DNA from 4 places in the Phreatobacter sp. GW821-FHT04C01 genome. Region 3 is predicted to be linked to each of the others. Evidence: predicted binding sites of a transcription regulator. Region 3 holds the regulator's gene; each other region holds the start of a gene.
What was found. Region 3 encodes PhoB, which activates phosphate uptake and scavenging genes when phosphate is short. Its sites were predicted from a motif close to TGTCATNNANCTGTCAT; they were not measured.

Region 1 (3,376 bases), 270 kb from region 3:
GGCCTGGAAGTCGACATAATGCGGCAGCTTCAGATGCTCGACGAAGCCGGTGGCCTGGACGTTGTCGGAATGCATCAGCATGAATTCCTCGTCCTGGGCCGGCGCCGTGACCTCCTCGCCGAGCTCACGGGCGCGCAGCGCCCGGTCGACCAGCGCCATGGCCATGGTCTTGCGCTCGCAATGGCCGAAGGCGAGGCCATAACCGCGGGTGAAGCGCGGCGCCTCGGTGGACGAGCCCTTGAACTGGGTGACCATCTGGCATTCGGTGATGGTGAGGTCGCCGAGCGGCACGGCGAAACCGACATCCTCGACTTCGAGCTCGATCTCGACCTCGCCGAGCCGGATCTCGCCGGCAAAGGGATGGGTGCGGCCATAACCGCGCTGGGTCGAATAACCGAGCGCCAGCAGGAAGCCCTCGTCGCCACGCGCCAGGTTCTGCAGCCGCAGGTCGCGGCCGGCGGGGAAATCGAGGGGTTCGCGGGTGAGGTCGCCGACCGGCGCGCCGGGCTCGGCCTGCGGGTTGCGCTCGATCAGGTCGTCCTGGCCGAGCAGGTCGGTGACCCGCGGCATGGCGGTGTCGTCGGCCGGGGCGGTCGGCGGTTCGGCGACGGGGGCGCCGGCTTCCAGCAGGAAGTCGAGCAGGCGGTGGGTGTAGTCGAAGGTCGGCCCCAGCACCTGGCCACCGGGCAGGTCCTTGAAGGTCGCCGAAACCCGCCGGCGCACCGCCATGTCGGCGGTGTCCACCGGCTCGCTCGCGCCGAAGCGCGGCAAGGTGGTGCGGAAGGCGCGGATCAGGAAGGCGGCCTCGACCAGATCGCCGCGCGCCTGCTTGATGGCGAGCGCGGCGAGATCGCGATCGTAAAGCGAACCTTCGGTCATCACCCGGTCGACGGCGAGCGTCAGCTGCTCGCGGATCTGCGCGGGCGCCACCTCGGGGATCGCGGGATCGCCGCGCCGCGCATGGGCGAGCAAAGCGTGTGCATTGTCGATGGCGCGTTCGCCGCCTTTGACTGCCACATACATGTCAGGCCTCGCTGATGCGGGTGGTGCGCGGCAGGGCGGCCACGCCGTCGGGGCCGGCCAGGACCAGGTCGACCCCGCGCGGGAACAAGGCGTGGTTGTCGGCGAGGCGGGCGACGATGTCGGCCGGCAGGTTCTCGACGGCCAGTCCGGCGGAACCCTTGATGCCAGGGCCTTCCAGCTTGAGGGCGCGGCCCGCGTTCAGGCTCGGCACCTGCAGGATCAGCGTGGTCGAACGATCCGGATAGGCGTCGGTGCCCAGCGCGAAAGTGTCGAAACCGCCAAGTGCCGGCGGGTCGGCGATCACGGCGAAGGCGGCCTGCGACGGTTCGCGCGTCAATTTGGCGCCGCTGTGGAAGCTGAGATAGGTCCGGATCTCGTCGGTCGACAAGGCTGCGTCGAGAAAGACCGAGGTCTCGAAATCGGCGAGCGCCAGGATGACCGCGGCGGCAACCGGGGTTAGCGGGGCGGGCGCTTCGGCAAGGCCCATGACCGGCTGGATCGTGCCGGGGCGGGCGAGCGCATTCATCACGGCGCGGAAGGCCTGCTGCGCCTCATGCACCGGGTCGGCATAAGCAAGGGCGATGGCCATCAATTGTCTCCCCGCACCATGGTGAAGAAGTCGACGCGGGTCGCGGCGGTGCGCTCGGCCTTCAGGGTCTTTTCGGCGGCGAGGCGCCGGCGCACCGGCTGCAGCGCCGTCTCCACCGCCGCGCGATGGATCTCGCTCTGCCAGAGCGCGTCGGCGAGCGCCGCCAGCCGGGCTTTTTCGCCATCGCGCCCGAGCACGTGGCCGAAGCCGACCTCGCCGCTCGGCAGCGCCACGGCGGCGCGGGTGACGGTCGCCTCGCCCAGATTGAAGGGGGCGCCGTCGCCGCCGATGCGGCCGCGCACCATGACGAGGCCGATCTCGGGCGCCCGGAGCGTGCGGACCGCCGGCATGGGCGAGATCGTGGTTTCGATCAATGCCAGCTCGGCCGATGTGGCCCGGGCGGCGATGGCCATGGCGGCCTTGCGGGCGGCCTGGATGGCGTCGGGTGGGGAATCAGTGTCGGTCATTGGCTGGGTCATGGGTTGTATATTCATCTAGATGACTATACTTTTATGACAGTGCCGCTGGATGATCAAGCCGAATGATCACATCGTCCCGGCGTGATATCGACGATCGGATGAAAAGGGGGCTGCGGCGGGCCGCCGCGACGCGCGGCGCATTTCCCACCGGGGCCATGACAGGCGAATGACGAGGCAAGCGATGCTGGCACGCGGCGGCGGTGTCACGGTCTGGCGGCAGATCGCCGAGGCGATGGAGGCCGATATTGTCGGCGGCGGCTTGCCGCCGGGGTCGCGCATGCCGACGGAAGCCGCCTTGTCGGCGCGCTTCGGCGTCAACCGGCATACCGTTCGCCAGGCGTTGAAATCGCTGGTCGAGAAGGGGCTGGTGCGGGTGGCGCAGGGGTCGGGCACCTATGTCGAGGCCAAGCCGCTGGCCTATCCGATCGGCATGCGCACGCGCTTTTCCGAGATCGTACTGGACCAGGAACGCGAGCCGGCGGGCCGGCTGATCGCTCACCGTATCGCCGGGGCGACGGCCGAGGTCGCGGCCGCGCTGCATCTGGTGCCCGACGATCCCGTCGTCATGGTCGACAGCATGCGTTTCGCCGACGGGGTGCCGATCTCCTGGGGCTATTCAGCCTTTCCCTTGCCGCGCTTTGCCCGGGTGCCCGAGGTCTATGCCGCGACCGGCTCGATCTCGGCCGCGCTCGCCGCTTGCGGCGTGCCGGATTACCGGCGGACCTCCACCCATGTCGGCGCGGCTATCGCCGACCGGATCGATGCCGAACGGCTGGAAGTCGGCCTCGGCCGGCCGATCCTTGTCATGGAGGCCGTCAATGTCGACCCCGACGGCATTCCGATTCAGTGGGGCCGCTCGCATTTCTCCGCCGACCGGGTGCGCATCACGGTGGGAAGCTAGGACCGGCTTGCCGGTGATTGTGACCCTTTGGCTGGATGGGCGTCGCGGCGCCTGTCGCTGCGCTTTCAGCCGTGAACATTCAGTTGACCCGGGTTTGGTTGGCATTGCGCCGATGGACCCAAGCGGAAATCGCCCATTGGAATGGCGCACACCCCGGAACGGCCGTTCTCTATGAGCAATAGGAGTGAAGTCGTGGATGGCCGGGACAAGCCCGGCCAAGACGAGAAGTGCCTTCGAGGGGGCCTCGGGCTCGATAGCCACAAGTCCGTGCCGCGGCCCAGGGTCGTGTGAGGCTCGCACATCGTCTTGCCCGGGCTTGTCCCGGGCATCCACGACTTGTTTGCAGCCAAATCGGCCAGTCAAAATCTCCGCGCAGCGGCACCA
Region 2 (3,376 bases), 260 kb from region 3:
TGGTGCCGGGCAGGTTGAGCGCCAGGAAGGCCTCGAGATTCTTTTCGACCGCCAGCCGGCCGACGCTGAGCATGATCGGGCCGGGATAGGCGAGTTTCACCGCCGGACGCGGCCGGAACAGCTGGGTATCGACGCCGCGCGCCCAGAGCGCCAGGTTGGCGAAGCCCCAGCGCGACAGTTCCCCGCGCATGGTCTCGGTCGGCACCATGGTGCGCCGCGCCGCGCCGTGGAAATGCCGGAGCCAGGCATAGGTCCAGGCTTCCGGGATCGGCGCCCGGGCCCTGACATAGTCGGGATAGCGGGTGTGATAGCTGGTCGTGAACGGCAATTGCCGCGTCAGGCACCAGCGCCGGACCGCGTGCCCGATCGTGCCCTCGGTCGCGATATGCACGGCGTCCGGCCGGATCTCGTCCAGGCGACGGCCGATGGCCGGACCCGCCATGATTGCCAGCCGGATGTCCGGATAGGTCGGCAGCGGCAGGCTCGGCAGCCCTTCCGGGGTCACGAAATGCGCGGCGATGCCGAGCCCCGGCAGCGCCGCGGCGGTCTCCTGGAGCGAACGCACGACGCCGTTGATCTGGGGGCTCCAGGCGTCGGTCGCGATCGCCAGCCGCATCATGCGGCAACCTTGCGACCGCCCGGCAGCGGCAGGACGAGTTCGGGTTCGGCCTCGTCGGCTTCGGCCGGCGCCGTCTCGGGCAGGACCTCGGTCCAGCGGATGATCTCGAAGCGACCGTCATAGGTCTCGACCAGTGCCGAGCAGCTCTCCACCCAGTCGCCACAATTCATATAGCGGATGCCGAGCTGGTCATGGATCGCGGCGTGATGGATGTGCCCGCAGATCACGCCGTCGACCTTCTGGCGCTTGGCTTCGCTGGCCAGCGCCTCCTCGAAGGCGCCAATGAAATTGACCGCTTTCTTGACCTTCAGCTTGGCCCAGGCCGAGAGCGACCAATAGGTCAGCCCGAGCTTGCGGCGGACCAGGTTGAACCAGCGGTTCAGGTAGATCGCCGCGTCATAGGCCCAGTCGCCGAGATGGGCGAGCCAGCGCGCATGCATGACCACGACGTCGAAGGCGTCGCCATGGATGACCAGGAACCGCTTGCCGTCGGCCGAGGTGTAGATGGTCTCGTCCATCACCTCGATGCCACCGAAATGGGTGCCGAAATAGTCGCGCAGGAACTCGTCGTGATTGCCCGGCAGGTAGACGATCTGCGAGCCCTTGCGCACCTTGCGCAGCAGCTTCTGCACCACGTCGTTGTGCGATTGCGGCCAATGCCAGCCGCGCCTGAGCTGCCAGCCGTCGATGATGTCGCCGACGAGGTAGATGACGTCGGCATCGTTGTAGCGCAGGAAGTCGAGCAAGAGGCGGGTTTGCGAGCCGCGTGCGCCGAGGTGCACGTCGGAAATGAACATCGCCCGGTAACGCTTCTCCGTCATTGCCTTGGTCCCGCTCTTCAAGCTGCGGGCCCCAGGAACCAGATTCCCGTAGAGCTTTTGTGACACTGCGCGACAGGACCATCCCCGCGGCCGCCCGCGAGGGCCTGCCGGACGGGTTGTCGCGAGACTGTCGCACGGCCTTGCTAGCGCTTCGGCCATCGTCACCGCCCGAGTCGGATCATCCCGGCCGGCCGGCTTTCGCCGGTGGGTCGCGTCGACCCGGCACAGCCCAAGGAGCGCGCCATGGCAGGAGATCTCGATCGCGAAACGATGGAGAAAGCCTATGCCCGTTGGGCGCCGATCTATGACGCGGTGTGCGGGCCGGTGTTCGAAAAGGGCCGGCGCGCCGCGGCCCAGGCCGCCCGCCAGGTCGGTGGTCAGATTCTGGAGGTCGGCGTCGGCACCGGCCTGTCGTTTTCCGACTATGACGCCACCACCGAGATCACCGGCATCGACCTGTCCGGCCCCATGGTCGCCAAGGCGCGCGAAAGGATTGCGAGTGGCGCCTTCCCGCATGTGAAGCACGTCCAGGTCATGGACGCTCACGACCTCGCCTTCCCGGACCAGAGCTTCGATTGCGTCGTCGCCCAGTTCGTCATCACCCTGGTCGAGCGGCCCGAGCGCGTGCTCGACGAATGCGCGCGCGTGGCCAGGCCCGGGGCCGAGATCATCCTGGTCAACCACCTCTATTCCGAGCGCGGCGTCGCCGCCGCCATCGAGCGCTGGTTCTCCAAGCACGCCCACACTTTCGGCCTTCGTCCGGAATTCCCCTTCGCGCGCCTGCAGGCCTGGGCCGACAACCACGGCGGCGCGGAAGTGCTCGAGCGCCGGCGCGTCGGGCCGCTCGGTGTCTATTCGCTGGTCCGCTTCCGCAAGCTGGCGCCCGGTGCCGCCGTCGACATGCGGCGTGCCGCCGCCGGCTGAATCCGGCGCCCGAACACCCGGACCGAAGCGTTGCCTCCGGGCAACGCCACGACGGTTCCGTCGGCCTTGGGCGAACCGCCGCATTGATCACACCGGCGGTTCCGACCATACGGGACGTCCGTGTCCGATCCGACGGAGGCTCGTCCCATGCGCCCAGTGTTCCAGGCCGCTGCGCAAAGAAGCGCGGCCGCGCGCGCCAAGGTCGACAAGGCCCTCGGCACCTTGCCCCAATGGGATCTGAGCGCGCTTTATGACGCGATCGACGCTCCGGCGGTACGCCGCGACCTGGACGCCGCCGAGCAGGAGGCGCTGGCCTTCGAGACCGCCTTCAAGGGGCGCCTCGAGGCGATCGCGCAAACCGCCGGCCCGGAAACCGAGCTCGCCGAGGCGGTCGTGCGCTATGAGCGGCTCGAAGACCGGCTGGGGCGCCTCGCCTCCTTCGCCGGCCTCGTTTATGCCGGAGACACGACCGATCCGGTCCGGGCCAAGTTCTACGGCGACATCCAGGAGAAGATCACCGCGATTTCGTCGCATCTCCTGTTCTTCACGTTGGAACTGAACCGGATCGACGACGCACTGATCGACCGGGCCATGGCCGGGCCGAAACTCGGCCATTACCGGCCCTGGATCGAGGACATCCGCAAGGACAAGCCGTTCCAGCTCGAGGATCGCATCGAGCAATTGTTCCACGAGAAGGGCATGACCGGCCGGGCCGCCTGGAACCGGCTGTTCGACGAGACCATCGCCAGCCTGCGCTTCACCGTCGACGGCGAGGAGCTGACGCTGGAGCCGACGCTGAATTTCCTGCAGGACACCGCCGAGGAAAAGCGCAAGGCCGCCTCGGACGCGCTGACCGCGACCTTCAAGGACAATCTGCGCACCTTCACGCTGATCACCAATACGCTGGCCAAGGACAAGGAAATCTCCGACCGCTGGCGCGGCTTCGAGGACGTCGCGGATTCACGCCACCTCGGCAACCGGGTCGAGCGCGAAGTGGTCGACGCGCTGGTCG
Region 3 (3,376 bases):
CGAAACCATCCAGGGACCCGCCAAGAACGATCCGGCGGCCCGTGAGCGGTTCCTGGCGATCATGCTGGCCCAGGCCAATCGCATGGCCCGGCTGATCGACGATCTGCTCTCGCTGTCGCGGGTCGAGCTGAACGAACATGTCCGCCCGATGGCGCGGGTCGATCTGGTGCCGCTGCTCGGCCAGGTGCGTGACAGCCTTGGTCCCTATGCCCAGACACTTGGCGTCAGTGTCGGCGTCGCGGCCGCCGAGCCGGCGCTGGTGGTGCTGGGCGACCAGGACGAGCTGTTCCGGCTGTTCGAGAACCTAGTGCAGAATGCCATCAAATATGGCTCGGAAGGCAAGACCGTGGAGATCACGCTCCGGCGCGAGCCGCGCGGCAAGCGTCGCGACGAGGCGGTGGTCGCGGTCCGCGACCACGGCCCGGGCATTCCGCCGGAACATCTGCCGCGCCTGACCGAACGCTTCTACCGCGTCGACGTGGCGTCAAGCCGCGAAAAGGGCGGTACCGGCCTCGGCCTGGCGCTGGTCAAGCATATCGTCAAGCGCCACCGCGGCCGCCTGGCGATCGAAAGCGAGGGGCGGGACGGGGCGACCTTCACGGTCCGGCTGGAAACCGCGGCGGCGGCCGAGCAGGCCGAGGCGCCGGCCGCCGGGGCACCGGCACGCAGCGGGTCGCCTGCGGCAGAATAGCCGAGTCGGCCGGCAAATGCTTGTCGGCGGTCCTGTCGCATCTCATCTAAGCAATTGAAGCCTTGCGTGATTCACCGTCATTGATGTGTCACGTCGCAAGCATAGAACCGTCGTCATATCAGGGTAGGGAAAAGCCCCCTTTTCCCTGCCCACCAGGAGACCCGCATGACCGAGCACATCGTCAGCGCATTCGAGAACGAGCTGAAAGGGTTGGCGCAACGCGTCGCCGAAATGGGCGGGCTGACCGAAAAGCAGATCGTCGGCGCCATCGACGCACTGATCCGCGGCGATGTCGCGCTGGCCTCGACGGTGCGCGCCGCGGACCCGACCATCGATGCGATGCAGCGCGAGATCGAGGAGGTCGGCATCCTGGTCATCGCCCGGCGCCAGCCGATGGCGATCGACCTGCGCGAGATCGTCGGCGCCTTGCGCATCGCGGCCGACCTGGAGCGGATCGCCGATCTCGCCAAGAACATCGCCAAGCGGGTCATCGCCATCAACGGCTCGATGCCGCTGCCCAAGGTGACCGGCGGCTTCGATGCTATGGCGCGCCTGGCGCTCGAGCGCATCAAGGAGGTGCTCGACGCCTTCGCGCAGCGCGACGTGGCTGCCGCCCTCGACGTCTGGAAGTCGGATGGCGACATCGACGCCCTCTACAATTCGCTGTTCCGCGAGCTCCTGACCTACATGCTCGAGGATCCGCGCAATATCGGCGCCTGCACGCATCTGCTGTTCTGCGCCAAGAACCTGGAGCGCATCGGCGATCACGCCACCAATATCGCCGAGACGATCTACTACGTGGTCAATGGCACGACGCTCGCCGAAGAGCGGCCGAAGCTCGACACCACATCGATCGTGACGACGGCCAGTTAATCGCGAAGGATAATCTCATGACCGCACGCATCATGGTGGTCGAGGACGAGGAACCGATCACCGTTCTCCTCCGCTACAATCTCGAAGCCGAAGGCTACCGCGTCGAAACGGTGATGCGCGGCGACGAGGCCGAGGTGCGGCTGCGTGAGGCGGTCCCCGATCTGATGCTGCTCGACTGGATGCTGCCGGGGCTGTCGGGCATCGAGCTTTGCCGGCGCATCCGGCTGCGCGCCGAAACCGAGCGGCTGCCGGTGATCATGCTCACCGCCCGCGGCGAGGAAGGCGAGCGGGTGCGTGGGCTCGCCACCGGCGCCGACGACTATGTGGTGAAGCCGTTCTCCGTCCCCGAGCTGCTGGCGCGAATCCGGGCGCTGCTGCGCCGGGCGAAGCCCGAGCACCTGTCGAGCCTCTTGAAGTCGGGCGATATCGAGCTCGATCGCGAGACGCGCCGGGTCCATCGCTCCGGCCGCGAGATCACGCTCGGGCCGACCGAGTTCCGGCTGCTCGAATTCCTGATGCAGTCGCCGGGCCGTGTCTATACCCGCGAGCAATTGCTCGACGGCGTCTGGGGCCGTGACGTCTATATCGACGAGCGCACGGTCGACGTTCATATCGGCCGCCTGCGCAAGGCGGTGAAGCGTGGGCGCGAGGCCGACCCGATCCGCACCGTGCGCGGTTCCGGTTATGCCTTCAACGAGCGTTTCGCCGGCGCGGCCTGAGGCTCTTGCCGGGCGGTCTTGGTCATCGCCCGGCCGCCCTTCCTTGCAGGATCATCCAAGCGCGTCGTTCAAACGATGCTGTGCTCGAACATCCTTGGCTCAAATCAGCTCAATTGTGCGATGAGCTTGCCGAGCACACGCTTGTAGTCGAGAAAATCGATGAAGATGCCGTGCGGCCCCGCATCCTTCGGTCGCGGCGCCGCGCAATGGCGGGCGATCTCCCGGCGGAAGGCGCTGGCCTTGTCGGGCGCGTCGCGACGGGCCGTCAGATAGGCCACAACCGCTCGCGCCTGCAGGTCGCGGCCGGGCCAGCCGATGCCGGCGCCTTCGATCATGCCGACGACGAACAGGTTGTTGTCGGCAGGCGGGAAAATGTTCAGATGCAGGTGCGGCGCCGGCGTCCGCCAGTTCAATTCAGCCGCGAGGGCCGCCTCGTCGAGAAACGGGAAGGTGATGCGGTAGCCGGTGGCCAGCAGTACGAGATCGACCTCGTCGGCCCGGCCATCTGTGAAGATGACGCGGTTGCCGTCGAGCTCCTCGATCGGCGGGCGGACCTGGATGTCGCCCTGGCCGAGATGCTGCAGCACCAGCGAATTGACCACCGGGGTGCGGTCATAGAGCCGGTGCATCGGGCGCGGCAGTCCGAAGTTTTCGGGCGCGCCGACGACGAAGCGCAGCACCGCCTCGTGCAGGATCGAGCGCAGCCGGCGCGGCAGCGCGAATTTCGCCTTGTGACTGGCTTCGTCGGCAGGCCTGCCGCGCAGGAATTTCGGGGTGAAGTGATTGCCCGAGCGGACCGACCACAACACTTTGGTGGCCCGGTGCACCGCGTCGACCGCGATATCGCAGCCGGTATTGCCCATGCCGACGATCAGCACCCGCTTGCCGTCGAAAATGGCGGCGTTCTTGTAGGTTTTCGAATGCATCAACTCGCCGGAAAAGCTGCCGGGGATCTGCGGCAGTTCCGGATCGGTCAGATGGCCGTTGGCGATCACCACGCCCTCGTAATCGCGGCTGCTCGCATCGTCGAAGGTCGCCTGCCAGCCATCCGCCCGGCGCGCCAGCCGGGTCACCGCCCGGTTGAAGCGGATCG
Region 4 (3,376 bases), 280 kb from region 3:
GCCGGCGACAGGGGTGGATTGCGGGCCGCCGCCGGCATCGCCCACGACATGGACCCGTGGATTGGTGGTGCGCAGGCGCTTGTCGATGGTGATGCCCGCGGGGCCGACGGCAATGCCGGCGGCCTCGAGCCCGAGACCATCGGTGCGGGCGCCGCGGCCGGTCGCGACCAGCACGTGCGACACCGCGACGGCGCCCTCGTCGTCGCCCTGCCTCGCCACCAGGCGCAGCGCGCCGGCTTCCCCTTCGACCCGAATCACCTCGGCGCCCTCGACCAGGGCGATGCCCTCGTCCTGCAATTGGCGCCTGACCACATCGACCAGTTCCGGGTCCTCGGCCGGCAGCAGCCGGTCGCGTTCGAGCACGGTCACCTCGGCGCCGAGCCGGCGGAAGGCTTGCGCCAGTGCAAGGCCGGCCGGGCCGCCGCCGAGCACGCCGAGATGTCGCGGGCAGGCGGTGAGGTCGAACAGCGTGTCGCAGGTCAGAAACGGCAAGCTGTCGAGCCCGGGGATATCCGGGACCAGCGGCCGCGTGCCGGTGGCGATGACGAAACGCCGCGCCGATATCGCGATGTCGCCGACCGCGACCGCGCGCGGGCCGGTGAAACGCGCCGCCCCCCGGATCACCTTGACCCCGAGCGCGCCGAAACGCGCGGCCGAGTCATTCGGCGCGATGGTGGCGACCACCTCGCGCACATGACGCAGGACCGCGGCGAAATCGATGCGCGGCTCGCCGGCCGTGATGCCGAAACCCGCGGCCTGGCGGATGTCATGGGCACGCCGGGCCGCCGCCATCAAGGCCTTGGTCGCCACGCAGCCGCTGGTCGCGCCGCCGCCGGCCGTCGCGTCCGTTTCGACCAGCACGACCGGCGCGCCGAGCGCGGCGCAGAAGGCGGCAACCGTCAGGCCGCCGGAACCGGCGCCAATGACGCAGACATCGGGGGAGAGCGGCTCTGGCACGGGGCGTCCTCGAGGCGTCGTTGGGGCGTCTGGAAGCGTGGCGCAACCTCCTTGTCGGCCGGCTCACCGGCCCTGTCGAGAGCTCATTCGGAGCGGCCGGGCCTCCCGTTACGTCTCGCTGCGGCCGAGCGTCGCAACCGGGCGGCGCCGGGGGAGGGTCATCCAGGTGTCATGGAACCGTAACGCGCCTGTCAGGCTGATCCCGCAGGGAACGCGCGTTCGATTACCCCTGTTCAATCTCCTTGGAGCCATTGATGCGCGCTCTCGTTCTCGCCGCCGCGGTCTTCGCGGCATCCCCCGCTTTTGCCCAGCAGGAATTTCCGGCGACGCTCGCCGGTCATGCCATGCTGCCGGCCGCGACCTTCATCCAGCCGCCGTCGGATGCGCCGGCCGACCTGCAGACCCCGGGCAAGTTTACCGGCGCCGCGCGCAACGACGCCGTCGGCTCGGTGATGGGGCTTTCCGCCGGCCGGCCGACCGGCCTGTCGGTGCCGTTCCGCGGCCAGCCGGCCCAGGGCCATTCGGGCATCAAGCGCATGGCCGACGGCACCTTCTGGGTGATCACCGACAACGGCTTCGGCGCCAAGGCCAATTCGCCCGATTCGATGCTCTACCTGAACCGCTACCGGATCGACTGGGAGAAGGGCTCGTTCGAACGCCTGCAGACCATCTTCCTGTCGGATCCGGACAAGAAGGTGCCGTTCCGCATCGCCAACGAGGCGACCGAGCGGCGCTACCTCACCGGCTCGGATTTCGACCTGGAGAGCTTCCAGATCGTCGGCGACAAGATCTGGATCGGCGACGAGTTCGGCCCCTATCTGATCCGCATCGACATGACCGGCAAGGTCGAGGCCGTGTTCGACACGCTGGTCGACGGCCAGGTGGTGCGCTCGCCGGACAATCCGGCCGTCACCACGCCCGCCGTGCCGGGCGGACCGGTCAATTTCCGGGTGCGCCGCTCCAAGGGCTTCGAGGGCATGGCCGCCTCGCCGGACGGCCGCTTCCTCTATCCGCTGCTCGAAGGCGCGCTGTGGGACACCCAGACCAATGCGCTCGAAATGCTCGACGGCAAGCAATATCTGCGCATCCTGGAATTCGATGTGCAGGCCGCCCGCTGGACCGGCCGCCACTGGAAGTTCATGCTCGACGAGAACAACCTGTCGATCGGCGACTTCAACATGATCGACGCCACCACCGGCATGATCATCGTGCGCGACGACAATGAAGGCGTGCCGGAGCGGGCCTGCCCGCAGGGCCAGCGCGCCGAGAACTGCTTCCATGCGCTGCCGCGCATCAAGCGGATCTGGAAGATCGAAATGACCGATGCCAATGCCGGCGGCCCGGTCCGCAAGATCGGCTTCATCGACCTCCTGCGCATCCAGGATCCGGACAAGCGCGCCCGCGTGCCGCTGTCCGGCGGCGTCTTCCAGTTCCCGTTCTTCACCATCGAGAATGTCGAGATCGTCGACGCGGACCACATCATCGTCGGCAATGACAACAACCTGCCGTTCTCGTCGAGCCGCGACCCGAACCGGGCCGACGACAACGAGATGGCGCTGCTGCGCGTGCCGGAATTCCTGCGCGCCCGCTGAGCGGTCCGCCCTTAGGCCAACAGAGGGGCTCGGCTCACGCCGGGCCCCTTTTTCATAGGCGCGGCCGGCGCCGCTTCGTCGAGCGCTTCGAGCATGATCGTGGCAAGACGGGCGGTGGCCGGCGCGGGCTCGGCTTCGGCCAGATGCAGGGCGAGCCCGACCGAGGGCAGGGACGGCAGTCCCGCCTCGCCCGGCGCGAGCGCGCGCAGCGTCGCCGGCAGGCCGATTTCGGTCCTGACACTCAAGCCGAGCCCTGCCGAGACCGCGGCCCAGAGACCGCCAAGGCTCGGACTGGTGAAAGCTGCCCGCCAGGCCAGGCCGGCATGGTCGAGCGCGCTGGTCGCCGCGCTGCGCATCAGGCAAGGCGCTTCGAAGGTCGCCAGCGGCACGGCTTCTCCGGTGCCATAGGGCCAGGGGCCGGCGGCGGGCCCGATCCAGCGCATCGGCCAGTTGCCGAGGTGGCGGCTGTTCAGCCGCGCCGTGCCGTCGTCCCAGGCCAGCGCCAGATCGAGCTTGCCCGATATCAGCCGGTCCACGATGTCGGCATTGCGGCCGACCCGGGCCTCGATCCTGACCTTCGGATTGGCGCGGGCGAAACGGCCGAGCACATCAGGCAGCAGCACCTCGCCGAAATCCTCGGGCATGCCGAGCCTGACCCACCCTTCGAGCTCGACACCGCCGACGGCCGCGGCGGCCTCGTCGTTCAGTTCGATCAGGCGGCGGGCATAGCCAAGCATGACTTCGCCGGCATCGGTCAGGGCCAGGCCCCGGCCGGCGCGGCGGAAGACCGGCGTTCCCGCCTGATCCTCGAGCTTCTTCAACTGCGC

Region 1: the regulator PhoB is predicted to act here: its motif matches at 2,114-2,130, upstream of phnG (phosphonate C-P lyase system protein PhnG).
Region 2: the regulator PhoB is predicted to act here: its motif matches at 1,558-1,574, upstream of AC07WJ_RS09670 (UDP-2,3-diacylglucosamine diphosphatase).
Region 4: the regulator PhoB is predicted to act here: its motif matches at 1,125-1,141, upstream of AC07WJ_RS07280 (esterase-like activity of phytase family protein).

The regions. Positions count from the first base shown of each region.
Region 1 is NZ_JBWKTP010000002.1:58,245-61,620, forward strand. It holds gene AC07WJ_RS07330 (carbon-phosphorus lyase complex subunit) at 1-1,023, opposite strand, end outside; gene phnH (phosphonate C-P lyase system protein PhnH) at 1,025-1,612, opposite strand; gene phnG (phosphonate C-P lyase system protein PhnG) at 1,612-2,079, opposite strand; gene phnF (phosphonate metabolism transcriptional regulator PhnF) at 2,258-2,992, shown strand.
Region 2 is NZ_JBWKTP010000002.1:589,570-592,945, reverse strand. It holds gene AC07WJ_RS09675 (glycosyltransferase family 4 protein) at 1-619, opposite strand, end outside; gene AC07WJ_RS09670 (UDP-2,3-diacylglucosamine diphosphatase) at 616-1,440, opposite strand; gene AC07WJ_RS09665 (class I SAM-dependent methyltransferase) at 1,684-2,364, shown strand; gene AC07WJ_RS09660 (M3 family oligoendopeptidase) at 2,512-3,376, shown strand, end outside.
Region 3 is NZ_JBWKTP010000002.1:326,350-329,725, forward strand. It holds gene AC07WJ_RS08465 (ATP-binding protein) at 1-691, shown strand, start outside; gene phoU (phosphate signaling complex protein PhoU) at 857-1,564, shown strand; gene phoB (phosphate regulon transcriptional regulator PhoB) at 1,582-2,283, shown strand; gene AC07WJ_RS08480 (flavin-containing monooxygenase) at 2,388-3,376, opposite strand, start outside.
Region 4 is NZ_JBWKTP010000002.1:48,578-51,953, forward strand. It holds gene AC07WJ_RS07275 (dihydrolipoyl dehydrogenase family protein) at 1-957, opposite strand, end outside; gene AC07WJ_RS07280 (esterase-like activity of phytase family protein) at 1,212-2,549, shown strand; gene AC07WJ_RS07285 (LysR substrate-binding domain-containing protein) at 2,561-3,376, opposite strand, start outside.